3 regions of the Micromonospora sp. WMMD708 genome follow, and region 3 is predicted to be linked to each of the others. Evidence: riboswitches for the same ligand, from Rfam matches in the RefSeq annotation. Region 3 holds a riboswitch; each other region holds the start of a gene.
What was found. A riboswitch is a leader RNA that binds a small molecule or an ion and turns the genes downstream of it on or off. The one in region 3 is predicted to bind ZMP and ZTP.

Region 1 (11,649 bases), 3.1 Mb from region 3:
GGATGATGGGCGCGGCGGGGCTGGCCCGGGCGACGGGGGTGGCGGTGCTGGCCGCGAACTACGTGGCGGTGCGGCTGCGCGAGCACTTCCCGGTGCTGTACGCGGGCAACAAGGGCCTGGTGGCGCACGAGTGCATCCTGGATCTGCGGCCGGTGACGAAGGCGACCGGGGTGAGTGTCGACGACGTCGCGAAGCGGCTGATCGACTACGGGTTCCACGCGCCGACGATGTCGTTCCCGGTGGCGGGGACGCTGATGGTGGAGCCGACCGAGAGTGAGGATCTGGCCGAGCTGGACCGGTTCTGCGACGCGATGATCGCCATCCGGGCGGAGATCGACAAGGTGGCCTCGGGTGAGTGGCCGGCGCAGGACAATCCCCTGGGTAACGCGCCGCACACCGCGGCGATGGTGTCCGGGGACGGGTGGCCGCATCCGTATCCGCGGTCGGTGGGTGCCTACCCTGCCGGGGTGGACCGGGTGGGGAAGTACTGGCCGCCGGTGCGGCGCGTCGACGGCGCGTACGGCGACCGGAACCTGATGTGTTCGTGTCCGGCGCCGGAGGCGTTCCAGGACTGAGGCGCGGTGCCGGGGCGGCGGTCGTGCCGCCCCGGTGCGGCGACCGGGGGAGGGCGGCCCCCCGCGTGGGGGCTAGCCTGGTGTGACGGGTCGGCGACGCCGACGCATCGTGACCGGGTCAGGCGACGAGGGCGTGCCGGGCCGGCCCGCGGTGCGGGGCGATGGTGCTGCCGTCAGGGAGGAGTTCACCGGTGTCCTCGAAGACGATGACACCGTTGCAGAGCAGGCTCCAGCCCTGCTCTGGGAAGCAGGCGATGACCCGGGCGGCATCCCGGTCGGTCGCTTCGGCGGAGGGACAGGGGATCTGGTGCTGGCACATCGGGTTCTCCGGACTGTGGGGGCACTGTGTCATGGTTCACATGACCAGTGACGCACAGTACCAAGGTTCGGCGCGCCGGATCGAGCAGCCTTCCGCCATGTTGCCCGGAAATCCGCTGAACGGATGAGGAAGAATCAGCCACCCGGCGTGGAAACGCTCCCAACGGCCCCGGTCGACGTACCCGCCGTACCGGAGCGCTGCCGCAGCGTGCTCGTGGAACGGGACCGCTACCTGTGGCACGTCACCGACGGTGGCGACCCGGCCGCCCAGATCACCGCCTTCCTCACCGCCCACGGCCTGCCCGTCGACGACCTGACCCGCCCGGCGACCCACCGCACCGACGGCCCCTGCGGCGCCGCCCTGTTCGTCTCCGCCGCCGCCGGCGCCCGGATGGCCGGCGCACCCACCGGCCCCGCAAGCCCCGTGCCCGCCCTACCCGACGTGGCCGTCGTCGTCTACGACCACGGCCCCCGCCGACCGCCCCCCACCGCACCGGCACCCGAGCGGCTGCGTCTCGGACCGTGGCGGGACAGCTGGAGCGGCACCCGGCACGCCGACGCCGTGCGTGCCGTGCGCGCCGCGATCGGCCGCGGCGACGTTTACCAGGTCAACGTGGTCGGCCACGCCGCCGCCACCTACACCGGCGACCCCCGGCCCGCCCTGGCCCGCCTCGCCGGACTGCCCGGTGCCCGCTACGGCGGCACCCTGCACGGCGACGGATGGAGCATCGGCTGCGCCTCACCGGAAACGCTCGTCGCCGTGCACGCCGGCCGGGTCGTCACCCGCCCCATCAAGGGCACCCGCCCCGCCACCCCGGCCGGCCGCCGTGACCTGCTCGCCTCCGCCAAGGAACGCGCCGAACACATCATGATCGTCGACCTGGAACGCAACGATCTCGCCCGGATCGCCCGCACCGGCTCGGTGACCGTCGACGACCTGTTCACCGTCCGCCGCTGGTGTGACCTGTGGCAGGCCGAGTCGACCGTGTCGGCGGCCCTCGCCGACGGGACCGGCCTGACCGACCTGCTGCGCGCCACCTGCCCCGGCGGGTCGGTCACCGGGGCGCCGAAACACGCCGCGCTGGCGTTGATCGCCGCCGTGGAACCCGTCGGCCGGGGCGCCGGCATGGGCGCGTTCGGCTGGATCGGCCCCGGCCACCTCGACCTGGGCCTGACCATCCGCACCGCCGCCGCCGACCACGACCGGCTGCACCTGTGGGCCGGCGGCGGCATCACCTGGGACAGTGACCCCGCCGCCGAGGTCGCCGAGGCCGCCGCGAAGGCCGCCCCGCTGCGGGCCCTGCTCGCCGCCGGTCGAGCGCACCGGGGCCGTTAGGGTGGCGGGCATGCACGTCGAGTACAGCGGCACCGGTGACCCCGCCCGCAGCCTCGCCCTGCTGTGGCGCACCCGCGAGCGGGTCAGCCGCAGCGGCGGCCTCGGCGTCGACCAGATCGTGCGGGCCGCCATCGACGTCGCCGACGCCGAGGGTCTCGCCGCGCTGTCGATGCGCCGGGTCGCCGAACGTCTCGGCGTCGGCACCATGTCCCTCTACACGCACGTGCCCGGCAAGGGGGAACTGCTCGACGTCATGCTCGACACCGTGCACGGCGAGACCCCCCGCCCCACCGACGTCCCCGGCGGCTGGCGCGGCCGCCTGGAGCGCATCGCCCGGGACAAGTGGGCGCTGTACCTGCGCCACCCGTGGCTGTTGCAGGTCGCCACCACCCGTCCACCGCTGGGCCCCCAGGTCACCGCCCGCTACGACTACGAACTACGCGCCGTCGAGGGCACCGGCCTGACCGACCTGGAGATGGACGCCGTGGTCACCCTCGTCGACTCCTACGTCCACGGCGCGGTACGCGGTGCGGTGGAGGCCGCGCAGGCCGCCGGCCGCACCGGCCTCACCGACGAACAGTGGTGGCACGCCCACGCCCCCTACCTGGAGAAGGTCATGGACCCGGCGCGGTTCCCCACCGCCGCCCGGGTCGGCGCCGCCGCCGGGCAGGAGTACCAGGCCGCCACCGACCCGACCCGCGCCTTCGACTTCGGCCTGGCGCGCGTCCTGGACGGCATCGCCGCCCTGATCGCCGACCGGTGCGCCGGGTCACCGCCGCCGGTGACCCCCCGATAGCCTTCCGGACATGACCGTACGCCCGATCCGGATCATCGGTGATCCCGTCCTGCGCACCGCCTGCACCCCGGTGACCCGCTTCGACGCCGCCCTGCAACGGCTCGTCGACGACCTGATGGACACCCTCACCGGCGAACCGGGCCGGGCCGGTGTCGCCGCCCCCCAGATCGGCGTCGACGCCCAGGTGTTCGTCTACGACGCCGACGGCCACCGGGGGCACCTGATCAACCCCACGATCGAGCTGTCCGACGAGATCCAGGACGACGACGAGGGGTGCCTGTCCATTCCCGGCCTGTACTTCCCGACCCGCCGCGCCCTGCACGCCACCGTGCACGGCGTCGACCGGCACGGCGACCCGTTGACCATCTCCGGCAGCGGCTTCCTCGCCCGCGCCCTGCAACACGAGACCGATCACCTCGCCGGCCGGCTCTACGTCGACACCCTGCGCGGCGACGTGCGCCGCAAGGCCCTGCGGGAGATCCGCGCCGGCCGGTTCGACTCACCCCGCCGACGCGGCTGACCCCGCCCCGACGGTCATCGTGTACTCGCCGAACCCGGCGACCCGGGTGAACCCCAACCGTTCGTAGAGGCGCACCGCGACCGTGTTGTCGGCCCGCACGTTCAACGTCACGTGGTCGACGCTCGCGGCCAGCCGGGCACACAACGCGGCCACCACCGCAGCGCCCAGCCCCCGCCCCCGCACCTGCGGACGGGTGGTCACGTTCCCCACCGCGGCCACCCGGTACGTCGGCGACCACACGTGCACCCCGGCCACCGCCAGCAGGGCGTCGCCCTCGCGTATCCCCACGTAGTGGCCGGTGTCGAGCATCCGCGGGTCGAACCAGTTCCCCGGGTACGCCGCCGCGTACAGGTCCCGCAACGCCGGCAGGTCCGCGGTGTCGAGCACCTCACCCTGCGCGGCGGTGCCGGCGATCCGCCCCGGGTCGGTCAACGCCATCCGCAGGTGCGCCCCGGCCGGGGTGAGGACGTACCGGCCCGCGAGGACCCGCTCCAGGCCGGGGGACAGGTGCGCGTACAGGCGGGCCGGCAGCACCGGGGCTACCTCGTCGAGCAGCGCCGTCATGACGGCGCCGTCGCGTTGCGCGGCGAACGCCAGCAGCACCGGCTCGGCCGCCCCGTGGTAGAGCAGCACCACCTGGTCGCCGCGCCGGAACCACGTCGTGTACGGCCAGAAGAAGTCGTCCAGGTCACCCAACTGGTAGGCGTGCAGCACCGGATCGCGGCGCAGCAGCGCGGCCAGCTCGGCGCGGTCGTGTTCGGCGCGGACCGGCACCGGTCAGCAACGACCCGTGGGGAGGTTCTCGTCGGCCCACCGGGCCAGCTCGTCCAGCGCCGGCAGCAGGGCCGCGCCCCGCCCGGTCAACTGGTAGCTGACGCCCAGCGGGGGACCCTCGCGCACCGTGCGGCTGACCAGGCCGACCCGGGCCAGCTCACCGAGCCGGTCGGACAGCACCGACTCGCTGATGCCGGGCAGCGCCCGCGCCAGCTCGGCGAAGCCGGCCGGCCCCTGGGCGAGGGTGCCCAGGATCATGCCGTTCCACCGCTTGCCGAGGAACGCGAACGCCCGGGACAGCCCCCCGGGGCAGGCGCGGGGCCCGCCGTCGGTCGGGGAGCACGTCGTCATCGACCCAGCATACGTGGTCCGCAACTCACCCTAGCCACTTCGAAAAAACTAGCTGCTACTCTGGCCGCAGCACATCGTCGATCCGACCGGAGGACACCATGACCGACGTACTGCCCGACCACCTCATCACCCTCGACCCGCAGGCCCAGGCCCAACTGTTCACCGAAGCCCGCACCGCCAACACCTTCACCGACACCCCCGTCAGCGACGAACAACTCCGCGCCATCTACGACCTCGCCAAGTACCCACCCACCGCCATGAACGTCCAACCCCTGCGCGTCCTGTTCGTCCGCCCCGGCGACGGCCGCGACCGCCTCCTCACCCACGTCGCCGAGGGCAACCGCGCCAAGACCGCCACCGCCCCCGTCGTCGCCGTCCTCGCCGCCGACACCGACTTCCACGAACACCTCGACACCATCTTCCCCATCCGCCCCGGCATGCGCGAACACTTCGCCGCCGACCCCACCACCCGCGACGGCATGGCCCGCTTCAACGCCGGCCTGCAGGTCGGCTACTTCCTGCTCGCCGTGCGCGCCGCCGGCCTCGCCGCCGGACCCATGGGCGGATTCGACGCCACCGGCGTCGACAACGAATTCTTCACCGACACCGGCTGGAAGTCCCTGCTCCTGGTCAACATCGGCCACCCCGGCCCCGACGCCTGGCACCCCCGCCTGCCCCGCCTCGACTACGACACCGTCGTCCGGCACGCCTGACCCACCCCTGACGACCAGTGGCTGGCCCGCCGAGCACCCACCCCGCTCAGCCGGCCAGCCACTGGTCGTACCCCAACTTCGCCACCAACGCCAACACCACCACCAGCAACACCACCCGCACGAACCCCGCACCCCGACGCAACGCCATCCGCGCCCCCACCAGCGCCCCCACCACGTTGCACACCGCCATCGCCGCACCCAACGCCCACCACACGTGCCCGGTCAACCCGAACACCACGAGCGCACCCAGATTCGTACCCGCGTTCACCACCTTCGCCATCGCCGAGGCATGCACGAAATCCGACCCCAGAACCGCCGTGAACGCCAACACCAGGAACGTGCCCGTACCCGGCCCGATCAACCCGTCATACAGAGCGATACCCAGACCCGCCACCCCCACCGCCACCACCACCCGCACCGGCGTGCGCCGCTGCGGTGCCGCCACCACACCCAGCGACGGCCGCGCCAGCACGAACACCGCCACCGCCACCAGCACCACCAGCACCACCGGCCGGTACACGCCACCCGGCACCGCACCCGCCAACGCCGCACCCAACCCCGCCGTCAACACCGCCAACCCGGCCGCCGGCCCCGCCACCGCCCAGTCCAGCCTCGTCCGCCGCGCATACGTCACCGCCGCCGTCGACGTACCGAAGATCGCCGCCACCTTGTTCGTCCCCAACGCCGTCGCCACCGGCACCCCCGGCGCCGCCACCAACAACGCCGGCAACAACAACAACCCACCCCCACCCACCACCGCATCCACCCACCCCGCCAGGGCAGCCGCAGTCAGCAGAGTCGTCAACGACACAGGATCCACGGCCGGCCATTCTCCCCGCCCCACCCGGCCACCCACCCGCCCAGGTGGCCCACCTCACCGCCCACGCCGCCGCCGCAACCACACCCCCACCACACCCACCGCCACGAACACCAGCACCGAACAACACAGCAACTTGATCATCCAGCAACTGTCCCACGCCACGTAGGGTGCACACGTGCGCCTGGCCACCTTCAACCTGCTCCACGGCCGCTCCCTGACCGACGGACTCGTCGACCCCGACCGGCTCACCGCCGCCGTCCACGCCCTCGACGCCGACATCCTCGCCCTCCAGGAAGTCGACCGCGACCAGTCCCGCAGCGGCCACCACGACCTCACCACCATCGCCGCCCACGCCCTCGACGCCCCCGAACACCGCTTCGCCGCCGCCGTCGTCGGCACCCCCGGCGAACACTTCCGCCCGCTGCGCCACGACGACGACGGCCACGGCGAACCCTGCTACGGCATCGGCCTGATCAGCCGCCACCGGGTCCGCAGCTGGCACGTCACCCGCCTCAACCCCGCACCCGTACGCTCACCCCTCTACGCCCCCGGCCCCGGCGGCGGCCTCATCCTCCTGCGCGACGAACCCCGCGTCGTCCTCGCCGCCGTCCTCGACACCCCCCACGGCCCCCTCACCGCCGCCGCCACCCACCTGTCCTTCGTCCCCGGCTGGAACGCCTACCAACTCCGCCGCGTCGTGCGCGCCCTGCGCGCCCTACCCGCCCCCCGCATCCTCCTCGGCGACCTCAACCTCCCCGCCGGCCCCGCCCGCCTGCTCACCGGCTGGCAACCCCTCGCCCGCCACCCCACCTACCCCGCCACCGCCCCCCGCGTCCAACTCGACCACATCCTCGCCGACCCCCACGACCGGCACCGGCTACCCCCGGTCACCGCCACCGCCACCCCCCGCTCCACCATCTCCGACCACCGCCCCCTCGTCGTCGACCTCGGCTGAACCGCCCCCACCCGGTCACCCCCGTCCCACCGCCCGCTGCGCCGCCCGCAACGCGTTACGGAACAACATCGCCACCGTCGTCGGACCCACCCCACCCACCCGCGGCGTGATCGCCCCCGCCACCCGCGCACACGACTCGTCCACATCCGGCAACAACCGACGACCCTCATACCGCACCCCACCACCCACCACCACCGCACCCGGGCGCACATGCTCCGGCCGCACGATCCCCGGCACCCCCGCCGCCGCCACCAGGATCTCCGCCCGCCGCGTGTACCGCGGCCAGTCCGCCACCCCCGTGTGCACCACCGTCACCGCCGCGTTCGCCGTCGGCCGCTTCTGCGCCAACAACATCGCCAACGGACGCCCCAACGTCGCACCCCGACCCAGCACCACCACCTCCCGCCCCGCCACCGGCACCCCGTGGAACGCCAACAACGCCTCGATCCCCGCCGGCGTACACGGCAACGGCCCCGGCAACCCCAACGCCAACCGGCCCATGTTCACCGGATGCATCCCGTCCACGTCCGAATCCGGATCCAACACCTCCAACGCCCGGTCGTAATCCAGATGCCCCGGAACCGGATGCTGCACCAACACCGCGTGCACCCCGGCGTCGTCGTTGAAATCCCGCAACACCCGGTGCAGATCGGCCTGCGACGCCGACCCGGGCAGCCGCACGTGCGGCGACGCGAACCCCAACTCCGCCGCCTGGCGAGACTTGATCCGGATGTACCCGACGCTCGCGTCGTCGTCACCCACCAGCACCGTCGCCAACGCCGGCACCACCCCGGCCGCCCGCAACGCCGCCACCCCCTCGGCGACCTCGGCGAGAATCCGCTCCGCCACCGGCCCACCCGGCAACAACCGGGCCGTACCGGACATGGGGGAGAAGGACGAGGAAACAGACATGACCCACCTCGACCACGGAGGCCCAGGCGGTCGACCCCCGCGACGAGCTCCCCGATGGTTGACCCATCCCCGTGCCGCCAGTCGCATCCACCACCACCATGCCACAAACCCGCCGCACACACCGCCCGCCACCACCACACGCGCCGGGCCCGGCCGCCACACGACGACCGGGCCCGGCTGACCGACCCGCTACGAGACCGTGATCTGCGCGACCCCACCAGCCGGATTGCTGATGATGCCGACCATCGACCGGCGACACGACCCGATGAGCGGATCGTTCGCACACCCCGGGGCGCTGTAATCCACCGCCACCACCTGGATCCGATGATTGGCCACCGTCGGCGAGTAGTTGAACGGCGAACCCACCGGACAACTACTGCCGCTCCACTGCGAACCCAGCAGACCCAGATCCGTCCAGACACCCCCGGCATCCATGTCGTTGATCCAGATCCGCAGCGGCCGCCGGTCGTTGTGACAGTTGTACGTCAACAACGTCCGCACCCCGGTCACCCCCGAATCCGGCGGCGTGACCATCGCATCACCCGACCAGATCAGATTGACCCCCCACGGCCGACTGCCGTACACCACATAGTCGTTACGGCTGCGGTTGAACAACGCCTGACCACCCGCCGTGGTGATCAGATTCCACTCGTACACCGCGGTGGCCGACCACACCAGGTCGATGCCGTAACTCTGCGCACCCCACCGCAGGTAACCACCGCCCGGAACCCGCAACGCCACCTTCGTGGTGCTCGTGATCGGCGCATTCGTCGGCAGACCCTCCCCGTACACCTCCCACCGGGAATTCGGCCAGTCGGTCCAGTTCAGATTGATGCCGTAGTCGCGCTCCGCATACCGCAGCGCCTTCAGACCATTGCTCTGGTTACGCATCGGGCCGTACCCACCACTCCACGTCGGCAGGCCCTCCCAGTCGACGACCGCACTCGGCGGCGCCGCCGCCGACACACCCGACGCCGGAACCGCCGACACACCCGACCCGGCCGACGCCGGCACCGCACCGGTCAACCCGGCGAGGACCACCGCCACCACCAGGCAGAGCACTCTGTGAACACGGGACATGTCTCCTCCGAATCAAGACACCAGCACGGACACCCCTAACGGCGTTCCACCCCGTGCCATCCCGTTCCACCTCCCTCAGTACGCCGCACCCACCTCCTCCGGCGCCCGCCGCGCCATCGCGGCCAACAACGCCACACTGCCCCGCAACGTCTCCACATCCGGCGACGACGTCGACAACCGCACCGCATCCGGCACCGGCACCCCCACGACCGCATAGTCGGCCGCCGGACTGATCACCACCCGCTGCCGGGCCGCAGCGGACACGAACGCCCCCGCCGACCACCCACCCGGCAACCGCCACCACACGTGGTACGACCCAGGATCAGCACGCACGTCGAACCCGGCCAACACCTCCGCCACCACCGCCTGCCGCAGCCGCGCATCCTGCTGCTTGAGCCGCACGATCCGCTGCGCCGTACCATCGGCCAACACCGCGGTCGCACACGCCAACGCCACACCCGGCACCCCCCACGTACCGGAACGCACCGCCGCCGCGACCCGCCCGCTCAACCTGGCCGGACACACCAGCAAACCCAGATTGAGCCCCGCACCCACCCGCTTGGACAAACTGTCCACCAGGATCGTCTGCTCGGGAGCATGCGCGGCCAACGGCAACTCCCCGTCGCACAGAAACGAATTGATCCGGTCCTCGATCGCGACCAGACCCAACCGCGCGAGCCGCCCACCCAACTCGGCCCGCCGACCCGCCGACATCGTCATCCCCAACGGATTGTGCAACGAGGGCTGAAGGTAGACCGCCGCGAGCGGAGCCCGACGATGCGCCTGCTCCAACGCCGACCCACTCAACCCCTCCCCATCCATACCGATCGGCACCAACGTCACACCGTGCCGCGCCGCGATCGTCTTCACCACCGGATACGTCAACTCCTCCACCCCGAGCCGCTGCCCCGGCGCCACCAACGCCACCATGGCCGCCGCGATCGCCTGCCGCCCACTACCGGTGAACAGCAACCGCGCAGGATCCACCACCCACCCCGGCCGAGACAGGAAGGACGCACCGACCCGCCGCGACTCCCGCGTCCCGTCCACCGGCACCGGATGCATCGCCGCCTCCAAGCCCGCCGGCACCAGCACCCGCCCCAACGCCCGCGCCACCATCGACGACTGCCCCGGCAACACCGGAAAGTTGGCCTCCAGATCGACCAGGCCCACATCCCCCGACCACACCGAGGAATCCGCCACGAACGTGCCCCGCCCCACCGCCCCGGCCACCAGACCCCGCCGCGCGAGCTCCTGATACACCCGAGCCGCCGTCGACACCGCCATACCGTGACGCCGGGCGAACTCCCGCTGGGGGAGCAGCCGCTGCCCCGGCCGCATCCGCCCCGACCGAATGTCGGCCGCCACCGCATCGGCCACCAGCCGGAAATCGTCGCGCACCGTCACCCTCACCTCCACCGGACCAGGCACACCCACGCCCCCGCAGCGCCTCCGATCAATCCGACCACAACCTCGGTGCAATAAACAGACGCCCAACCACGGAAAACCCCCGAATGTCAGATTCCCGGCCGCAGACGCCGTTGACGCCACCAACCAAACCGATGCGAGACTCACCTCAATCACCCCATTGACTCGGTTCATTGAGAGGTGTGACCCGTGAGGACACCCACCACCACCCACCCGACCGAACTGCTCCGCCGCGCCACCGACGCCCTGTGGACCGACGGCGACCTCACCACCAGCCGCATCCACTTCGACGCCGCCTACCGCGCCGCAGAAGCCGCCGACGACCACCACACCCGCACCCTCGCCGTCACCGGCATGGGCGGCCTCTGGGTCCACGAACACCGCACCACCAGCGACGCCACCCTCCTCCTCCACCGCCTCCACCACGCCATCGCCACCACCGACCCCCACACCCCCCTCGGCATCCGACTACGCGCCCGACTCGCCGCCGAACACGACTACCGCACCGCAACCCACACCGACACCCTCACCCTCGCCACCCAGGCCCGCACCACCGGCGACCCCGTCACCATCACCGAAACCGCAAGCCTCGCCCACCACTGCCTCCTCGGCCCCGACCACACCCGACTACGCCACGAACTCAGCCAACACGCCCTCACCGCAGCCCTCGCCACCGGCCGCCGCAGCGACCTCCTGGTCGCCCTCCTCTGGCGCACCGTCGACCAGTTCCTCGACACCCACCCCCAAGCCGAACGCAGCCTCACCGAACTCCACACCCACCTCACCCACCGCGACCACCTCGCCGTGTCCTACGTCGCCCACGCCATCGACGTCATGCTCACCATCCGCGCCGGCAAACTCACCGAAGCCCACGCCCGCGCCGCCACCTGCGCCCAACGAGGCATCACCGCCGGCGACGCCGACACCACCGGCTGGCACGGCGCCCACCTGACCACCATCGCCTGGTACCAAGGCCACCTCGCCGACCACCTCCCGACGCTGCGCGAACTGGCCGTCTCACCCACCCTCAGCGCCGTCGACCACTCATACCAGGCAGCACTCGCCGTCGCC
Region 2 (11,649 bases), 2.9 Mb from region 3:
GCGGATCGGCTACCTGGTGGCCGACCAGCGCGTCGGCGGGGCCGACGGCGCGGTGGGGTTGTTCGCCGACCAGCTGGCCAAGATCAAGAGCATGGTCTCGGTGAACACGTCGCCGCTGGCCCAGGCCGTGATCGGCGGGGCGCTGCTGGAGCACGGCTGCTCGCTGGTCGCCGCGAACCGGCGGGAACGGGCGGCGTACACCCGCAACCGGGACCATCTGCTCGCCGGCCTGCGGCGGCGTTTCCCGGCCGGCTCGCCGGTGCGCTGGAACACCCCGGCCGGCGGCTTCTTCGTCGTGGTCACCGTCCCCTTCCCGGTGGACGACGCGCTGCTGCGCCGCTCCGCCGAACGGTACGGGGTGCTCTGGACCCCGATGGCGCACTTCTACGACGACGGCCGTCCGGTCGACGCGTTGCGGCTGTCGGTCAGCGCCGTCACCCCGACGCAGATCGACCTCGGCCTGGACCGGCTGGCCGCGCTGATCGCCGACGAGTTGACCCGCGCCGCGATCCCGGCCGGCTGAGCGTCGCTTCCGCGGCCGGCCGGTGCCGGCCGCCGTCCGGCGGAACCGACCCCACCCGGTGTCGTCGAACCGCCACCCCCCGTGCTGCGCGGGGGTCGGGCAAGCGGCCATAATGGACGCATGGTCGCTTGGGAGTACGCCCTGTTGGTCCGCCGCTACCAGGGACAGGGACGCCAGTTCCACGTCTCGTTCGTCTGGTACGGCCCGGACGGCTCACGTACCGACGTCACGGCGTACGGCGACACCGCGATCGCCCACCTCAACCGGGTCGGCCGGGAAGGCTGGGAGCTGGTCTCCGCCGCCGAGGACGTCAACAACATCCAGGGCAGCACCGAGGTCCACCGCTACCACCTCAAGCGCCCCATCACCTGATCCCGGCTCCCCGTCGGTCAGGAGGTTCCGCCACCGGAACCTCCTGACCGCACGTGGGGCGGGCCGGGTCAGCCCAGGTCGACGGTGGGGTAGAGGGGGAAGCCGGCGAGCAGGTCGGTGGCCTGCTTGCCGACCGAGTCGGCGACCGCCGGGTCGAGCACGTACTTGGCCTTCGACGGGGTGCCGTCGGCGTTGGCGCCCGGCGTGGTCTGGCTGAGCACGGTGTGGATCAGCTCGGCGGTGGCGTCCATCTCGGCGGTGCCGAGGCCCCGGGTGGTCAGCGCCGGGGTGCCGATCCGGATGCCGGAGGTGTACCAGGCGCCGTTGCGGTCCTGCGGGACGGCATTGCGGTTGGTGACGATGCCCGAGTCGAGCAGCGCCTGCTCGGCCTGCCGGCCGGTCAGGCCGTAGCCGGAGACGTCGAGCAGCACCAGGTGGTTGTCGGTGCCGCCGGTGACCAGGGTGGTGCCCCGGCGCAGCAGCCCCTCGGCGAGGGCCTGCGCGTTGTCGACGATCCGCTGCGCGTAGTCGGCGAAGTCGGGTCGCCGCGCCTCGGCCAGCGCGACCGCCTTGGCCGCCATCACGTGCGGCAGCGGACCGCCGAGCACCATCGGGCAGCCCCGGTCGACCTGGTCGGCCAGCTCCGGGCCGCAGAGCACCATGCCGCCGCGCGGGCCGCGCAGCGACTTGTGGGTGGTGGTGGTGACGATGTGCGCGTGCGGCACCGGGTCGAAGTCGCCGGTGAAGACCTTCCCGGCGACCAGGCCGGCGAAGTGCGCCATGTCGACCATGAAGGTCGCGCCGACCGAGTCGGCGATCTCCCGCATGATCCGGAAGTTCACCTTCCGGGGGTACGCCGAGTAGCCGGCGACCAGGATCAGCGGCTTGAACTCCCGGGCGGCCTCGGCGACCCGGTCGTAGTCGATCAGGCCGGTGGCCGGGTCGGTGCCGTAGCTGCGCTGGTCGAACATCTTGCCCGAGATGTTCGGCCGGAAACCGTGGGTGAGGTGGCCGCCGGCGTCCAGCGACATGCCCAGCATCCGCTGGTTGCCCAGCTCGCGGCGCAGCGCGAACCAGTCCGCCTCGGTCAGGTCGTTGACCTGGCGTACCTGGGCCTTCTGCAGGGCGGGGGACTCGACCCGGTCGGCCAGGATCGCCCAGAAGGCGACCAGGTTCGCATCGATGCCCGAGTGCGGCTGCACGTAGGCGTGGCTGGCCCCGAACAGCTCCTTGGCGTGCTCGGCGGCGAGGGCCTCGACCGTGTCGACGTTCTGGCAGCCGGCGTAGAAACGGCGGCCGACGGTGCCCTCGGCGTACTTGTCGCTGAACCAGTTGCCCATGGTCAGCAGGGTCGCCGGGGAGGCGTAGTTCTCGCTGGCGATCAGCTTCAGCGACTCACGCTGGTCGGTCAGCTCCGCGCCGATGGCGTCGGCCACCCGGGGTTCGACCGCCCGGATCACCTCGAGTGCGCTGCGGAAGGCGGTGGACTCGGCGTTGGGCGACATGCGACCTCCAGGTGACGTGCGGAAGGCCCAGGCGCTCGGCGTGCGTCCTCATGACGGGGCCGCTTCCCGATGGTGCTCCATCCCCACGCGCCAGTCACGGCCCGCCGACGATCCTACCGGGTGGCGGGTGGGCCCTCCGGGGCACCTCCGGCGGGCCGCCGGCCGGAGGGTTGACCGGCCCGATCCGGGGCAATGCAGACGTAGGGGACATCCGGACGGCGGACCCGACCGAGGAGAGGACCACCTGCGCCGCGACGGCCGGGCCGAGATCCGGCCCGTCCAGGTCGACCTGGCCACCTACGACGGGGTGACGGCGTCGGCCGGGTGCTGATCACCTCGTCGATCGCGGCCACCATCCCCGGCCCCTACCAGGCGGTCTACAACGCCTCCGAGTCCTTTGTGCAGTCCTTCGCCGAGGCGCTGCGCAACGAGCTGAAGGACACCGGCGTGACGGTGACCACCCTGATGCCCGGCCCGACCGGGACGAAGTTCTTCGATCGTGCCGAGATGGGCGACATCAAGGTCGGCACGCAGGACAAGGACGACCCGGCGACGGTGGCCGCGCAGGGCTTCGCGGCGATGATGAAGGGCGAGGAGAAGGTGGTCGCCGGTTCGCTGAAGAACAAGGTCCAGGCGGTGGCCGCCCGGCTCACGCCGGACCGGCTGATGGCCGGGCAGCACCGGCGGGTGGCCGAGCCCGGCTCCGCCGACTGACCCCGGCCCGGGGTGTTCCCGCATGCCGCACGCCGGGGACCCTTCTGCGTACGATCGGCGGATGCTGGGGGAGGACACCGAGGGCAGTCTGGTCGCGATCAGCGACCTGCACGTCGGGTACGCGGAGAATCGTGCCCTGGTCGAGGCGCTACGGCCTGCCTCGCCACGGGACTGGCTGATCGTCGCCGGTGACGTGGCGGACACGGTCGCCGACATCGAGTGGGCGCTCGGCACGCTCGCCGGGCGTTTCGACACCGTCATCTGGGCACCGGGCAACCACGAACTGTGGACCCCGCCGGCCGACCCGGTGACCCTGCGCGGGGTGGACCGCTACGAACTGCTGGTGCGGCGGTGCCGGGACCTGGGCGTGGTCACCCCCGAGGACGACTACCGGGTGTGGCGGGGGCCGGGCGGACCGGCGCTGGTGGCACCCCTGTTCCTGCTCTACGACTACAGCTGGCGACCGCCGGGGTTCGACACCCGGGAGGCGGCGCTGGCCGAGGCGTACCGGACCGGGATCGTCTGCACCGACGAGTTCATGCTGCACCCCGACCCGTATTCGAGCCGGCAGGAGTGGTGTGCGGCCCGGTTGGCGGAAACCGCCCGCCGGTTGGAGGCCCGCGACCCGGAGCTGCCCACCGTGCTGGTCAACCACTGGCCGCTGGACCGCCACCCGACCGAGGTGCTGCGCTACCCGATCTTCGCGCAGTGGTGCGGGACGGAGGCGACCGCCGACTGGCACCGCCGGTTCGCCGCCACCACCGTGGTCTACGGGCACCTGCACATCCCCCGTACGACCTGGAAGGACGGGGTGCGGTTCGAGGAGGTCTCGGTGGGCTACCCCCGGGAGTGGCGCCAGCGCAGCGTGCCCCCCGGGCGGGTGCGGCAGATCCTGCCCGCGCCCACCGGCGCGCCGGTGCCGCTGTGGTGAGCCGCCGGCTCAGCCGGCGTGCAGGCGGGTGAGCAGCGCCTCGGTCACCGTGCCGAGGCGACGCGCGGCGGCCGGATCGAGCGTCGTGGTCGACAGCGGAACGGGTCTGCCCCGGTCGCTGGCGGTCAGCGCGTCCGCCGGTGGATCGTCGATCCATGCCACGACGGGACGGATCGGGGCGAGGGCCGGTTGGCGAACAGGGCCAGTGCGTCCACCCTCGGCCATCGACCCCTGATGGTGTCGACGGCCCGGCGGGTCTGCGCCACCGAGCGCAGATCGGCCTGGAGGAAGTGCACCCGGCCGGAGAGCGCCCGCACGGCCCGCCCCTTCGCCGGGTTGCTGCCGATGGCGACGACCTCGTCGCCACGGCGGATCCGGGCTTCCAGTGTCGCCCGGCCCATGCCGTCGGTGCCGCCGCTGATGACGATGACCCGCATGCCACCCCTTCCCGACGTCCGGTGGCCCCCGATCGGCACCGGACGTCGACCTCGTTCCTGTGACCGGCACAATCCTCTGCGGAGGCCGGCGACAGCGGAAGAAGGCAGTGTCATGTCCGTACCGAACACGGAGGTTCGTTCCCTGGTGGCGGCGTCTCTGCCGACGCCCGTCCCGGCCGACGAGTACGACGGCTGCCCGGTCACCCCCGCGACGTCGTCCGGACCGCGCTGACCTGTCCCACGCGGGGCGCAACCGTAGGCACCCCCGCGCGTGTCCGAGGGGCCCGACCGGATGGTCGGGCCCCTCGGACACGGTGCGGGTCGAACCTGCGGGTCAGGCGGCGGTGGCGTGCCGGGCGCTCCTGACCGCCTTCGGGTCGCCGGGGGAGCGGGGGGCATCGGGGCGCTGCGCGATCATGCGCTCGCCGATCTCCTGGAGCGGGTTGCGACCGAGCGCCTCCCGCACCTTCGGGAACCACTCCTGCTCCTCCTCCTCGATGTGGTGCTCGACGTTCTCGATCAGCACCGTGGTCTTGGCGACGAAGTGGTCGTCGGAGGCGTCCATCGCGGCCAGTTCGGCGCAGAGCACATCCGCGACGTGGTGCTCCTCGTACGACTCCAGGATGTCGTCCTCCAGGTCCGGCAGGAGCTTACGGACCTCCGGGTACATCACCTCGTTCTCGAGGTAGGTGTGGGTGGTCAGGGCGGCCACGATCTCGTCGACCAGCTTCCGGCGACGGCTGGCCGGCCCCTCCTGTGCCTTCTCGAACTCGCGGAAGAGGCGGCGCATCTCCTTGTGGTCCTCTTTGAGCAGGACGATGGCGTCGGTGGACACCGGCAGACCTCCTTGATCGGCTGACGGCAATCCCGGTACCCCGGGACGAACTGCGCAAACGGATCGCGGCCGGTGAACGCCCGACCCGCTCAGACGGTGGCGATGGTGTGCGGGATCTCGTCGAGCAGTTCCCGGGCCAGGAACCCGATCCGGCCGAACCGGGGCACCAGCCGTTGCCCGCTCACCGCGTGCACCCAGGCCGCCCAGCAGGCCGCCTGGGCCGGCTCCGCACCCCGGGAGAGCAGCCCGGCGAGCAGCCCCGCCCGCACGTCACCGCTGCCCGAGGTGCCCAGCCCGGCGTCGCCGCTCTCCTCCCGCCAGCCCTGGCCGTCTCCGGTGGCGATGTGGCCGTACAGGGAGACCACCGCCTCGTACCGGCAGGCCAGCTCGCGGGAGTCGGCGTCCAGGTCGTCGCCGGGGTCGCGGCCGAGCAGGTGCCGGGCCTCGGTGAGGTTCGGGGTCAGCACCACCTTCCGGTCCGCGCCGACCAGCAGGTCCGGTTCGTGGCTGAGCGCGCCCAGCGCGTACGCGTCGAAGACCAGCGCGGTGCGCGGCCCGGCCGCCGACAGCACCAGGCGCAGCAGGGCGCGGGTCTGGTCGATGTCGTTGAGGCCCGGCCCGACGGTCACCACGTCGGCCCGCTCCACCAGGTCACCGAGCCGGTCACCGGGCTCACCGGCGACCGCGCCGTCGGCGGTCTCCGGCAGGCCGACCACCATCGCCTCGGGCACCTGGATGCTCAGCGCGGCGGCGGTGGACTCGGCGGCGGCCAGTTGCAGCACGCCCGCCCCGGCGCGCAGCGCGGCCACCCCGGCCAGCAGCACCGCCCCCGGGGTGAACCGGGAGCCGCCGACGACCAGGACGGTGCCCCGGTTGTCCTTGCCGCCCGTCGGCACCGGCAGCGCCCAGTCCCGCAGCAGCCCCGGGGTGATGACCCGCGTCTCAGACCGGTTCGGCATGGATCTCGTCCTCCGTGGTGGGTGGTGCGCCCTGCGCGTGCAGGTGGGTGACGTCGTTGAAGGTCTGCGGGACGAGCCGGCCGGTGGCGTCGGCCGACCAGCCGGTCACCGAGCAGTTGGCGATCACGTGCTTCCGGGTCAACCCCATCAGCTCCGCCTCGGAAAGCCCTTCCACCAGGTAGCGGAGCAGGAACACCAGGGCGTCGTGCCCGAACAGCAGCACCCGCCGCCCCGGGTGGTCGCGGCGCAGGTCACCGAGGAGGGTACGCAGCCGCAGCGCCACGTCGGTCCAGGATTCGCCGCCCGGCGGCCGGTAGTAGAACTTGCCCAGCCGTTGCCGCCGGGCCGCCTCGTCGGGGAACCGGCGGGCCACCCCGTGCCCGGTCAACCCGTCGAGGATGCCCAGCTCGCGGTCGCGCAGCCGTTCGTCGACACTGGCCGGGATTCCGGTGCCGGCCAGGGCCAGTTCCGCCGTCCGCACCGCCCGCAGGTACGGCGAGACGACCGCCACGTCGGGACGCTGCCCGGCCGGTAGACCGGCCAGCCACCGGGCGGTCGCCCGCGCCTGCTCCTCACCGGTGTCCGACAGCGGCACGTCGGCGTCGCGGTGGGTCAGGTCGATCAGCTCGGCGCCGGCCGCCTCAGCCGTCGACGCGGCGACGTTCGCCGTGCTCTCCCCGTGCCGGACGATCCACAGCGCCCCCAGTTCCGCCATGTCCCCATGCCTACCCCCACCCCACCCCCGGTAACCCCGCCCCGCGCCACCTACCGTGCCCCGCGCCTCCTGCCCACCCCGGCCGCGCCCGGCCGGCCTGTGTCAGCGAAGTAGCGGCATCCACGCTCCGGGATGCCGCTGTTGCGGCGATGTGGAGTCGATCATGTGGGGTGATCGTCGGTCCGGGGAGGGATCGTCGCCGGGGGATGGGTACCCTGCCCGGGTGGACGGTGGGGCGGACGGCGAACGGCTCGCGGCATCGCTCACCGGACGGCTGGCCCGGCTGGAGTTCACCGACCTGGGCACCGACGAGGTGACCGCGCGGATCATCGACGCCGTCCTGGCCTGGGCCACCGAGCAGGGCTGGCGGTCCTACCGTCGGGCGGCGAGCGTGCTGCCGCTGCCCCCGCCGATGACCGACCGCCACTCGGTGCTGGACGTCGCGTGTGCCCGCCGGGACGGGCCGCCCGTGGTGATCGAGGTCGACCACACCGACCGGCGGCGCACCTGGGAGAAGCTCACGGCGGAGGCGGCAGCCGGCCGGATCGCCCTCTGGGTGCGCTGGGGTCCGGGGCGGTTCGCCGTGCCGCCGGCCCCGATCCACCTGGTCACCTGCGAGGTGTCCCGGCACTCCGGGCCGCCGGGCGCGGGCCGCCGGCACAGCCGGACGACGGCTCCCGCCCGGCCGGCACCCGTGCACTCCGCCCGTGACGTCGACCCGGTCGTTGCGCCGCTGCCGCTTCCGTCGGCGGACCCCGGTACGTCCTGACCGGACGTGACTACTCGAAGCGGGTCGGGTCGCCCGCGCCGTAGCGGACGATCTCCGGCTCGTCGGCGGAGAAGTCGATCACGGTGGTGGGCTGCGTGCCGCACTCGCCGGAATCGACCACCGCGTCGATCGCGTGGTCGAGTCGTTCCTTGATCTCCCACCCCTGGGTCATCGGTTCGGACTCACCGGGCAGCAGCAGGGTGCTGGACACCAACGGCTCGCCCAGCGCCGCCAGCAGCGCCTGCGCGACCGGGTGGTCGGGGATGCGTACGCCGACGGTCTTCTTCCTGGGGTGCAGCAGCCGGCGCGGCACCTCCTTGGTGGCGGGCAGGATGAAGGTGTAGCTGCCCGGGGTGGCCGCCTTCAGCGACCGGAACACCGCGTTGTTGATCTGCACGAACTGGCCGAGCTGTGCGAAGTCCCGGCACACGAGGGTGAAGTGGTGCCTGCTGTCCAGGTGTCGGATCTCCCTGATCCGGTCGAGGCCGTCCCGGTTGCCGAGCTGGCAGCCGAGCGCGAAGCACGAGTCCGTCGGGTAGGCGACCAGGCCGTCGCCGCGCAGCAGGTCGACCACCCGGGCGATCGTCCGGGGCTGCGGGTTCTCCGGGTGTACGTCGAGATAGATCGCCATGGCGGCGAGCCTAGTGGGGGAGTGGTGGCGGTCGCCGGTGGGCCCGGAGCACGTCGCGCGCCCAGGTCAGCATGGGGCAGCCGCCGTCGCGGCACTGGAAGCACCGGCGCAGGGGCGGCGGCCCGTCCGGTGCCTCGTGGTGCTGCGCCAGCACCCGCTGCGCGGTCCAGATGACCAGGGCGGGCGTGACGGGTCCGTCGTCCATCGGCATGGGACCCCTCCCGGGTACGGGCAGATCCGGGCACCGATCCCCGATCAGGTACCCGGACCGCCAGCGGATGTGCCCCATCAGCATCACCTGCAACGTGCACACCGTCAAGGTTGCAAGTGGCAACGTGTGCACGGGGCACGTACATACGGTCAAGGCGTGAGACTCGTGGCCCTCTCCGACATCGCGGACATGCTCGGCGGTGTGTCGCGGACCAGGGCCACCGAGATCACCAACCGTCCGACCTTCCCGGCACCTATCGACACGGTGGCCAGCGGCAAGGTCCGCGTCTGGGACCGGGCGGCGGTCGACGCGTGGATCAGGCAGTACCGGCCGAACCAACCGCGCGGCGCGGACGACGACGAACGCTGAACGGCTCCGGGTGTCGGGGGTGGCCGTTACCGTGTGAGCGTGGCGACGGCGGCCGAGGAGATCCAGGTGGGGGAGCGGCTGGTCCGCGTCTCCAGCCCCGACAAGCCCTACTTCCCTGAGCGCGGCCTGACCAAGCGGGACGTGGTCGGCTACTTCCTGGCCGTCGGCGACGGCATCCTGCGCGCCCTGCGGGACCGCCCGACGATGCTGGAGCGCTGGCCGCGTGGCGTGTTCGCCGGCGCGAAGATCGGCACCCGGCAGGACAACCGGGGTGACGCCTTCTACCAGAAGCGGCTGCCGGCCGGCGCTCCCGACTGGGTGCGCACCGCACACCTCACCTTCCCCAGTGGCCGTACCGCCGACGAGGTCGCTCCGGGCGAGCTGGCGGTGGTGATCTGGGCGGCCAACCTCGGCACCCTGCGGTTCCACCCGTGGCCGGTGACGGCGGCCGACGTGGAGCGCCCCGACCAGCTCCGGATCGACCTGGACCCGATGCCGGGTGTCGGCTTCGAGCAGGTGGTGCCGGTGGCCCACGAGGTCCGGGCGTTCCTCGCCGAGCTGGGCATGGTCGGCTACCCCAAGACCACCGGCGGGCGTGGCCTGCACGTCTACCTGTCCATCGAGCCCCGGTGGAGCTTCGGGGAGTGCCGGCGGGCCGTGCTCGCCCTCGGCCACGAGCTGGCGCGGCGGCTGCCCGACCTGGTCACCACCACCTGGTGGCGGGATCAGCGGGACCGGCCGGTCTTCATCGACTACAACCAGATGGCCCGCGACCACACGGTGACCTCGGCGTACTCGATCCGGCCCACCCCGGCGGCGCTGGTGTCGGCCCCGCTGGACTGGGCGGAGCTGGACGACGCCCGCCCGGAGGACTTCGACGTGCTGAGCATGCCGGCCCGGTTCGCCGAGCGCGGCGACCCGCACGCCGGCCTGGACGGCGACCGCTACTCGCTGGAGCCGCTGCTGGCGCTGGCCGACCGCGCCGGCCTGGCCGCCCCACCGGAACGCTGACCGCCCGCGCGACCGCCCCACCGCAGGGCCGACCGCGCCGCGCCGGCCGGTCGCGCGGGCGGGCCGCTCAGGCCCAGGGGCTGCCGGCGCCGTCGAACTCGTCGAAGACCAGCCACGTGCGGGTGGACAGCACCCCGGCGATGCCCTGCACCCGGCTGAGCACCACGTCCCGCAGGGTGGCGTTGTCGGGCGCGCGGACCAGCGCCAACACGTCGTGTTCCCCGCTGAGCAGCGCCACGTGCTCGATGTAGCGCACCCGGGCCAGCTCCGCCGACACCTCCCGCCAGGTGTTCTGCTGGATGGTCAACGAGATGTACGCCGAGGTGCCCAGCCCGGCCGGCTCCGGCGCGACCAGTGCCCGGAAGCCGGTCACCACCCCGTCGCGCAGCAGCCGTTCCAGCCGGGCGTACGCGTTGGTGCGCGACACGTGTACCCGTTCGGCGAGGGTGCGCACCGACATCCGGCCGTCGCGGACCAGCTCGGCGAGGATCCGCCGGTCCACCTCGTCCAGCGGCGTGGCCGAACGTCCCGTTCCGCCCGGCCCGGCCCCGGCTGTAGTGGTCTCTTGGCCCATCAGCAGCTCCCCGAAATGCCAATCGTCCCGCGTTGGGCCGGCATGTTGAGTCAATCATCCGACGGCAGGAGCATAGGGCCACCACACGTCCAGGAGGTCCCCGCCGTGACGACCACACCCCAGGCGGTCCGCAGGGCATCCCCGCGTACCCGTCGACCGGCCACCCCGGTCGCCCCCGACCCCACCGCCGGCCTGCTGCCGCAGACCGAGCCGGTCCGGCTGCTCGCCCCCGACGGCACGCCGCTGCCACGCCGCGCCGACCTGCCCGAACCGCCGGTCGAGGCGCTGCGCGAGATGTACCGCCGGATGGTCGTCGGCCGACGCTTCGACGCGCAGTCCACCGCCCTGACCAAGCAGGGCCGGCTCGCCGTCTACCCGTCCTCGCGCGGCCAGGAGGCGTGCCAGGTCGGCGCGGTGCTGGCACTGCGCGACGACGACTGGGTGTTCCCCACCTACCGGGAGTCGATGGCGCTGACCGCCCGGGGCATCGACCCGGTCGAGGTGCTCACCCTGCTGCGCGGCGACTGGCACTGCGGGTACGACCCGACCGTGGTCCGCACCGCGCCGCAGTGCACCCCGCTGGCGACCCAGTGCGTGCACGCCGCCGGTCTGGCCTACGGCGAGTCCTACCAGGGGCGGGACACCGTCGCGCTGGCCTTCATCGGCGACGGCGCGACAAGTGAGGGTGACTTCCACGAGGGGCTCAACTTCGCCGCCGTGTTCAAGGCCCCGGTCGTCTACTTCGTACAGAACAACAAGTACGCGATCAGCGTCCCGCTGTCCCGGCAGACCGCCGCGCCGAGCCTGGCCTACAAGGGCGTCGGCTACGGGGTGCCCAGCGAGCAGGTCGACGGCAACGACCCGGTGGCCGTCCTGGCGGTGCTCACCCGGGCGGTGGCGCACGCCCGCGCCGGACACGGGCCGTACCTGGTCGAGGCGCACACCTACCGGATGGAGGCGCACACCAACGCCGACGACGCCACCCGCTACCGGGACCCCGACGAGGTCGAGGCGTGGCGGGACCGCGACCCGATCGCCCGGCTGGAGGCGTACCTGCGTAGCCGGGGCGAGCTGGACGACGCGGCGGTGGCAC
Region 3 (6,335 bases):
ATGGCGGGGATGTCGTGTCCGGGGTTGGCGATGAGGGTGGCGAGGTATCGGGCGCCGACGCAGTCGTCGATGGTGGCGGTGCGGTGGCCGAGGCTGAGCTGCCAGTGTCGGCCGTGGCGGTGGCACCGGATGTGTGGGCGGTGGGGGGTGCGGGGGCGTGGTGGTGGGGTGGGGAGGGTCATGCCGAGTTCGGTGGCGTCGGTGTGGGCGAGGTGGCGTTGTCGTTCGGCTTCTCGGCGGTCGTGTTGGCCGGGGCGCTGGTCGAGGGCCTGGGCCAGGCGGGCGCGGGAGAGGGTGGCGGCGGGGAGGTGGCCGAGCCTGAGGTTGTCGTGTACGGCGGCGTGGAGGTGGGTGATGGCGCGGTCGGTTTCGCCGGCGGTGAGGGCGGCGGTGCCGAGGGCGTGCTGGGTGCTGCCGAAGCAGGTGATGGCGAGGCTGGCCAGCATGGGTCGGTCGGCGTAGGGGGTGAGGAGGTTGTAGGCCTCGGTGGCGAGGTGGCCGTCGTCGAGGAGGTGGGCTGCTTCGACGATGCCGTGGAGGGTGACGAGCCAGCTGCTGGATCGGGGCAGGGTGGTGAGGTCGGGTTGGCGGAGGCGGGCGAGGGCGGCGGTGGCTTCGCGGCGGTGTCCGGCGAGGGCGGAGGCGACGGCGAGTGCTGCCTGGTATGAGTGGTCGACGGCGCTGAGGGTGGGTGAGACGGCCAGTTCGCGCAGCGTCGGGAGGTGGTCGGCGAGGTGGCCTTGGTACCAGGCGATGGTGGTCAGGTGGGCGCCGTGCCAGCCGGTGGTGTCGGCGTCGCCGGCGGTGATGCCTCGTTGGGCGCAGGTGGCGGCGCGGGCGTGGGCTTCGGTGAGTTTGCCGGCGCGGATGGTGAGCATGACGTCGATGGCGTGGGCGACGTAGGACACGGCGAGGTGGTCGCGGTGGGTGAGGTGGGTGTGGAGTTCGGTGAGGCTGCGTTCGGCTTGGGGGTGGGTGTCGAGGAACTGGTCGACGGTGCGCCAGAGGAGGGCGACCAGGAGGTCGCTGCGGCGGCCGGTGGCGAGGGCTGCGGTGAGGGCGTGTTGGCTGAGTTCGTGGCGTAGTCGGGTGTGGTCGGGGCCGAGGAGGCAGTGGTGGGCGAGGCTTGCGGTTTCGGTGATGGTGACGGGGTCGCCGGTGGTGCGGGCCTGGGTGGCGAGGGTGAGGGTGTCGGTGTGGGTTGCGGTGCGGTAGTCGTGTTCGGCGGCGAGTCGGGCGCGTAGTCGGATGCCGAGGGGGGTGTGGGGGTCGGTGGTGGCGATGGCGTGGTGGAGGCGGTGGAGGAGGAGGGTGGCGTCGCTGGTGGTGCGGTGTTCGTGGACCCAGAGGCCGCCCATGCCGGTGACGGCGAGGGTGCGGGTGTGGTGGTCGTCGGCGGCTTCTGCGGCGCGGTAGGCGGCGTCGAAGTGGATGCGGCTGGTGGTGAGGTCGCCGTCGGTCCACAGGGCGTCGGTGGCGCGGCGGAGCAGTTCGGTCGGGTGGGTGGTGGTGGGTGTCCTCACGGGTCACACCTCTCAATGAACCGAGTCAATGGGGTGATTGAGGTGAGTCTCGCATCGGTTTGGTTGGTGGCGTCAACGGCGTCTGCGGCCGGGAATCTGACATTCGGGGGTTTTCCGTGGTTGGGCGTCTGTTTATTGCACCGAGGTTGTGGTCGGATTGATCGGAGGCGCTGCGGGGGCGTGGGTGTGCCTGGTCCGGTGGAGGTGAGGGTGACGGTGCGCGACGATTTCCGGCTGGTGGCCGATGCGGTGGCGGCCGACATTCGGTCGGGGCGGATGCGGCCGGGGCAGCGGCTGCTCCCCCAGCGGGAGTTCGCCCGGCGTCACGGTATGGCGGTGTCGACGGCGGCTCGGGTGTATCAGGAGCTCGCGCGGCGGGGTCTGGTGGCCGGGGCGGTGGGGCGGGGCACGTTCGTGGCGGATTCCTCGGTGTGGTCGGGGGATGTGGGCCTGGTCGATCTGGAGGCCAACTTTCCGGTGTTGCCGGGGCAGTCGTCGATGGTGGCGCGGGCGTTGGGGCGGGTGCTGGTGCCGGCGGGCTTGGAGGCGGCGATGCATCCGGTGCCGGTGGACGGGACGCGGGAGTCGCGGCGGGTCGGTGCGTCCTTCCTGTCTCGGCCGGGGTGGGTGGTGGATCCTGCGCGGTTGCTGTTCACCGGTAGTGGGCGGCAGGCGATCGCGGCGGCCATGGTGGCGTTGGTGGCGCCGGGGCAGCGGCTCGGGGTGGAGGAGTTGACGTATCCGGTGGTGAAGACGATCGCGGCGCGGCACGGTGTGACGTTGGTGCCGATCGGTATGGATGGGGAGGGGTTGAGTGGGTCGGCGTTGGAGCAGGCGCATCGTCGGGCTCCGCTCGCGGCGGTCTACCTTCAGCCCTCGTTGCACAATCCGTTGGGGATGACGATGTCGGCGGGTCGGCGGGCCGAGTTGGGTGGGCGGCTCGCGCGGTTGGGTCTGGTCGCGATCGAGGACCGGATCAATTCGTTTCTGTGCGACGGGGAGTTGCCGTTGGCCGCGCATGCTCCCGAGCAGACGATCCTGGTGGACAGTTTGTCCAAGCGGGTGGGTGCGGGGCTCAATCTGGGTTTGCTGGTGTGTCCGGCCAGGTTGAGCGGGCGGGTCGCGGCGGCGGTGCGTTCCGGTACGTGGGGGGTGCCGGGTGTGGCGTTGGCGTGTGCGACCGCGGTGTTGGCCGATGGTACGGCGCAGCGGATCGTGCGGCTCAAGCAGCAGGATGCGCGGCTGCGGCAGGCGGTGGTGGCGGAGGTGTTGGCCGGGTTCGACGTGCGTGCTGATCCTGGGTCGTACCACGTGTGGTGGCGGTTGCCGGGTGGGTGGTCGGCGGGGGCGTTCGTGTCCGCTGCGGCCCGGCAGCGGGTGGTGATCAGTCCGGCGGCCGACTATGCGGTCGTGGGGGTGCCGGTGCCGGATGCGGTGCGGTTGTCGACGTCGTCGCCGGATGTGGAGACGTTGCGGGGCAGTGTGGCGTTGTTGGCCGCGATGGCGCGGCGGGCGCCGGAGGAGGTGGGTGCGGCGTACTGAGGGAGGTGGAACGGGATGGCACGGGGTGGAACGCCGTTAGGGGTGTCCGTGCTGGTGTCTTGATTCGGAGGAGACATGTCCCGTGTTCACAGAGTGCTCTGCCTGGTGGTGGCGGTGGTCCTCGCCGGGTTGACCGGTGCGGTGCCGGCGTCGGCCGGGTCGGGTGTGTCGGCGGTTCCGGCGTCGGGTGTGTCGGCGGCGGCGCCGCCGAGTGCGGTCGTCGACTGGGAGGGCCTGCCGACGTGGAGTGGTGGGTACGGCCCGATGCGTAACCAGAGCAATGGTCTGAAGGCGCTGCGGTATGCGGAGCGCGACTACGGCATCAATCTGAACTGGACCGACTGGCCGAATTCCCGGTGGGAGGTGTACGGGGAGGGTCTGCCGACGAATGCGCCGATCACGAGCACCACGAAGGTGGCGTTGCGGGTTCCGGGCGGTGGTTACCTGCGGTGGGGTGCGCAGAGTTACGGCATCGACCTGGTGTGGTCGGCCACCGCGGTGTACGAGTGGAATCTGATCACCACGGCGGGTGGTCAGGCGTTGTTCAACCGCAGCCGTAACGACTATGTGGTGTACGGCAGTCGGCCGTGGGGGGTCAATCTGATCTGGTCGGGTGATGCGATGGTCACGCCGCCGGATTCGGGGGTGACCGGGGTGCGGACGTTGTTGACGTACAACTGTCACAACGACCGGCGGCCGCTGCGGATCTGGATCAACGACATGGATGCCGGGGGTGTCTGGACGGATCTGGGTCTGCTGGGTTCGCAGTGGAGCGGCAGTAGTTGTCCGGTGGGTTCGCCGTTCAACTACTCGCCGACGGTGGCCAATCATCGGATCCAGGTGGTGGCGGTGGATTACAGCGCCCCGGGGTGTGCGAACGATCCGCTCATCGGGTCGTGTCGCCGGTCGATGGTCGGCATCATCAGCAATCCGGCTGGTGGGGTCGCGCAGATCACGGTCTCGTAGCGGGTCGGTCAGCCGGGCCCGGTCGTCGTGTGGCGGCCGGGCCCGGCGCGTGTGGTGGTGGCGGGCGGTGTGTGCGGCGGGTTTGTGGCATGGTGGTGGTGGATGCGACTGGCGGCACGGGGATGGGTCAACCATCGGGGAGCTCGTCGCGGGGGTCGACCGCCTGGGCCTCCGTGGTCGAGGTGGGTCATGTCTGTTTCCTCGTCCTTCTCCCCCATGTCCGGTACGGCCCGGTTGTTGCCGGGTGGGCCGGTGGCGGAGCGGATTCTCGCCGAGGTCGCCGAGGGGGTGGCGGCGTTGCGGGCGGCCGGGGTGGTGCCGGCGTTGGCGACGGTGCTGGTGGGTGACGACGACGCGAGCGTCGGGTACATCCGGATCAAGTCTCGCCAGGCGGCGGAGTTGGGGTTCGCGTCGCCGCACGTGCGGCTGCCCGGGTCGGCGTCGCAGGCCGATCTGCACCGGGTGTTGCGGGATTTCAACGACGACGCCGGGGTGCACGCGGTGTTGGTGCAGCATCCGGTTCCGGGGCATCTGGATTACGACCGGGCGTTGGAGGTGTTGGATCCGGATTCGGACGTGGACGGGATGCATCCGGTGAACATGGGCCGGTTGGCGTTGGGGTTGCCGGGGCCGTTGCCGTGTACGCCGGCGGGGATCGAGGCGTTGTTGGCGTTCCACGGGGTGCCGGTGGCGGGGCGGGAGGTGGTGGTGCTGGGTCGGGGTGCGACGTTGGGGCGTCCGTTGGCGATGTTGTTGGCGCAGAAGCGGCCGACGGCGAACGCGGCGGTGACGGTGGTGCACACGGGGGTGGCGGACTGGCCGCGGTACACGCGGCGGGCGGAGATCCTGGTGGCGGCGGCGGGGGTGCCGGGGATCGTGCGGCCGGAGCATGTGCGCCCGGGTGCGGTGGTGGTGGGTGGTGGGGTGCGGTATGAGGGTCGTCGGTTGTTGCCGGATGTGGACGAGTCGTGTGCGCGGGTGGCGGGGGCGATCACGCCGCGGGTGGGTGGGGTGGGTCCGACGACGGTGGCGATGTTGTTCCGTAACGCGTTGCGGGCGGCGCAGCGGGCGGTGGGACGGGGGTGACCGGGTGGGGGCGGTTCAGCCGAGGTCGACGACGAGGGGGCGGTGGTCGGAGATGGTGGAGCGGGGGGTGGCGGTGGCGGTGACCGGGGGTAGCCGGTGCCGGTCGTGGGGGTCGGCGAGGATGTGGTCGAGTTGGACGCGGGGGGCGGTGGCGGGGTAGGTGGGGTGGCGGGCGAGGGGTTGCCAGCCGGTGAGCAGGCGGGCGGGGCCGGCGGGGAGGTTGAGGTCGCCGAGGAGGATGCGGGGGGCGGGTAGGGCGCGCAGGGCGCGCACGACGCGGCGGAGTTGGTAGGCGTTCCAGCCGGGGACGAAGGACAGGTGGGTGGCGGCGGCGGTGAGGGGGCCGTGGGGGGTGTCGAGGACGGCGGCGAGGACGACGCGGGGTTCGTCGCGCAGGAGGATGAGGCCGCCGCCGGGGCCGGGGGCGTAGAGGGGTGAGCGTACGGGTGCGGGGTTGAGGCGGGTGACGTGCCAGCTGCGGACCCGGTGGCGGCTGATCAGGCCGATGCCGTAGCAGGGTTCGCCGTGGCCGTCGTCGTCGTGGCGCAGCGGGCGGAAGTGTTCGCCGGGGGTGCCGACGACGGCGGCGGCGAAGCGGTGTTCGGGGGCGTCGAGGGCGTGGGCGGCGATGGTGGTGAGGTCGTGGTGGCCGCTGCGGGACTGGTCGCGGTCGACTTCCTGGAGGGCGAGGATGTCGGCGTCGAGGGCGTGGACGGCGGCGGTGAGCCGGTCGGGGTCGACGAGTCCGTCGGTCAGGGAGCGGCCGTGGAGCAGGTTGAAGGTGGCCAGGCGCACGTGTGCACCCTACGTGGCGTGGGACAGTTGCTGGATGATCAAGTTGCTGTGTTGTTCGGTGCTGGTGTTCGTGGCGGTGGGTGTGGTGGGGGTGTGGTTGCGGCGGCGGCGTGGGCGGTGAGGTGGGCCACCTGGGCGGGTGGGTGGCCGGGTGGGGCGGGGAGAATGGCCGGCCGTGGATCCTGTGTCGTTGACGACTCTGCTGACTGCGGCTGCCCTGGCGGGGTGGGTGGATGCGGTGGTGGGTGGGGGTGGGTTGTTGTTGTTGCCGGCGTTGTTGGTGGCGGCGCCGGGGGTGCCGGTGGCGACGGCGTTGGGGACGAACAAGGTGGCGGCGATCTTCGGTACGTCGACGGCGGCGGTGACGTATGCGCGGCGGACGAGGCTGGACTGGGCGGTGGCGGGGCCGGCGGCCGGGTTGGC

Region 1: it holds a riboswitch for ZMP and ZTP, as region 3 does, so the genes downstream of both, ACN260_RS13875 (bifunctional 5,10-methylenetetrahydrofolate dehydrogenase/5,10-methenyltetrahydrofolate cyclohydrolase) here and ACN260_RS00015 (bifunctional 5,10-methylenetetrahydrofolate dehydrogenase/5,10-methenyltetrahydrofolate cyclohydrolase) in region 3, are expected to answer to the same signal.
Region 2: it holds a riboswitch for ZMP and ZTP, as region 3 does, so the genes downstream of both, ACN260_RS12705 (glycine hydroxymethyltransferase) here and ACN260_RS00015 (bifunctional 5,10-methylenetetrahydrofolate dehydrogenase/5,10-methenyltetrahydrofolate cyclohydrolase) in region 3, are expected to answer to the same signal.

Annotation. Positions count from the first base shown of each region.
Region 1 covers NZ_CP186060.1:3,128,820-3,140,468, forward strand. Annotated here, with positions in the region: gene gcvP (aminomethyl-transferring glycine dehydrogenase) at 1-575, shown strand, start outside; gene ACN260_RS13830 (DUF5999 family protein) at 694-894, opposite strand; gene ACN260_RS13835 (chorismate-binding protein) at 1,018-2,229, shown strand; gene ACN260_RS13840 (TetR/AcrR family transcriptional regulator) at 2,240-3,025, shown strand; gene def (peptide deformylase) at 3,036-3,545, shown strand; gene ACN260_RS13850 (GNAT family N-acetyltransferase) at 3,525-4,319, opposite strand; gene ACN260_RS13855 (winged helix-turn-helix transcriptional regulator) at 4,323-4,670, opposite strand; gene ACN260_RS13860 (malonic semialdehyde reductase) at 4,769-5,383, shown strand; gene ACN260_RS13865 (sulfite exporter TauE/SafE family protein) at 5,430-6,188, opposite strand; gene ACN260_RS13870 (endonuclease/exonuclease/phosphatase family protein) at 6,379-7,158, shown strand; gene ACN260_RS13875 (bifunctional 5,10-methylenetetrahydrofolate dehydrogenase/5,10-methenyltetrahydrofolate cyclohydrolase) at 7,174-8,070, opposite strand; ZMP/ZTP riboswitch at 8,084-8,165, opposite strand; gene ACN260_RS13880 (hypothetical protein) at 8,260-9,150, opposite strand; gene ACN260_RS13885 (PLP-dependent aminotransferase family protein) at 9,226-10,725, opposite strand; gene ACN260_RS13890 (hypothetical protein) at 10,768-11,649, shown strand, end outside.
Region 2 covers NZ_CP186060.1:2,893,062-2,904,710, forward strand. Annotated here, with positions in the region: gene ACN260_RS12695 (PLP-dependent aminotransferase family protein) at 1-523, shown strand, start outside; gene ACN260_RS12700 (hypothetical protein) at 644-895, shown strand; gene ACN260_RS12705 (glycine hydroxymethyltransferase) at 964-2,400, opposite strand; ZMP/ZTP riboswitch at 2,419-2,508, opposite strand; gene ACN260_RS12710 (SDR family NAD(P)-dependent oxidoreductase) at 2,725-3,114, shown strand; gene ACN260_RS12715 (metallophosphoesterase family protein) at 3,176-4,045, shown strand; gene ACN260_RS12720 (hypothetical protein) at 4,055-4,207, opposite strand; gene ACN260_RS12725 (SDR family NAD(P)-dependent oxidoreductase) at 4,171-4,482, opposite strand; gene ACN260_RS12730 (hemerythrin domain-containing protein) at 4,817-5,317, opposite strand; gene ACN260_RS12735 (NAD(P)H-hydrate dehydratase) at 5,407-6,276, opposite strand; gene ACN260_RS12740 (histidine phosphatase family protein) at 6,260-6,991, opposite strand; gene ACN260_RS12745 (hypothetical protein) at 7,215-7,760, shown strand; gene ACN260_RS12750 (L-threonylcarbamoyladenylate synthase) at 7,771-8,391, opposite strand; gene ACN260_RS12755 (hypothetical protein) at 8,402-8,596, opposite strand; gene ACN260_RS12760 (helix-turn-helix transcriptional regulator) at 8,759-8,971, shown strand; gene ACN260_RS12765 (DNA polymerase domain-containing protein) at 9,011-9,982, shown strand; gene ACN260_RS12770 (Lrp/AsnC family transcriptional regulator) at 10,050-10,556, opposite strand; gene pdhA (pyruvate dehydrogenase (acetyl-transferring) E1 component subunit alpha) at 10,629-11,649, shown strand, end outside.
Region 3 covers NZ_CP186060.1:349-6,683, reverse strand. Annotated here, with positions in the region: gene ACN260_RS00030 (hypothetical protein) at 1-1,523, opposite strand, end outside; gene ACN260_RS00025 (PLP-dependent aminotransferase family protein) at 1,566-3,065, shown strand; gene ACN260_RS00020 (hypothetical protein) at 3,141-4,031, shown strand; ZMP/ZTP riboswitch at 4,126-4,207, shown strand; gene ACN260_RS00015 (bifunctional 5,10-methylenetetrahydrofolate dehydrogenase/5,10-methenyltetrahydrofolate cyclohydrolase) at 4,221-5,117, shown strand; gene ACN260_RS00010 (endonuclease/exonuclease/phosphatase family protein) at 5,133-5,912, opposite strand; partial or broken gene ACN260_RS00005 (sulfite exporter TauE/SafE family protein) at 6,142-6,335, shown strand, end outside.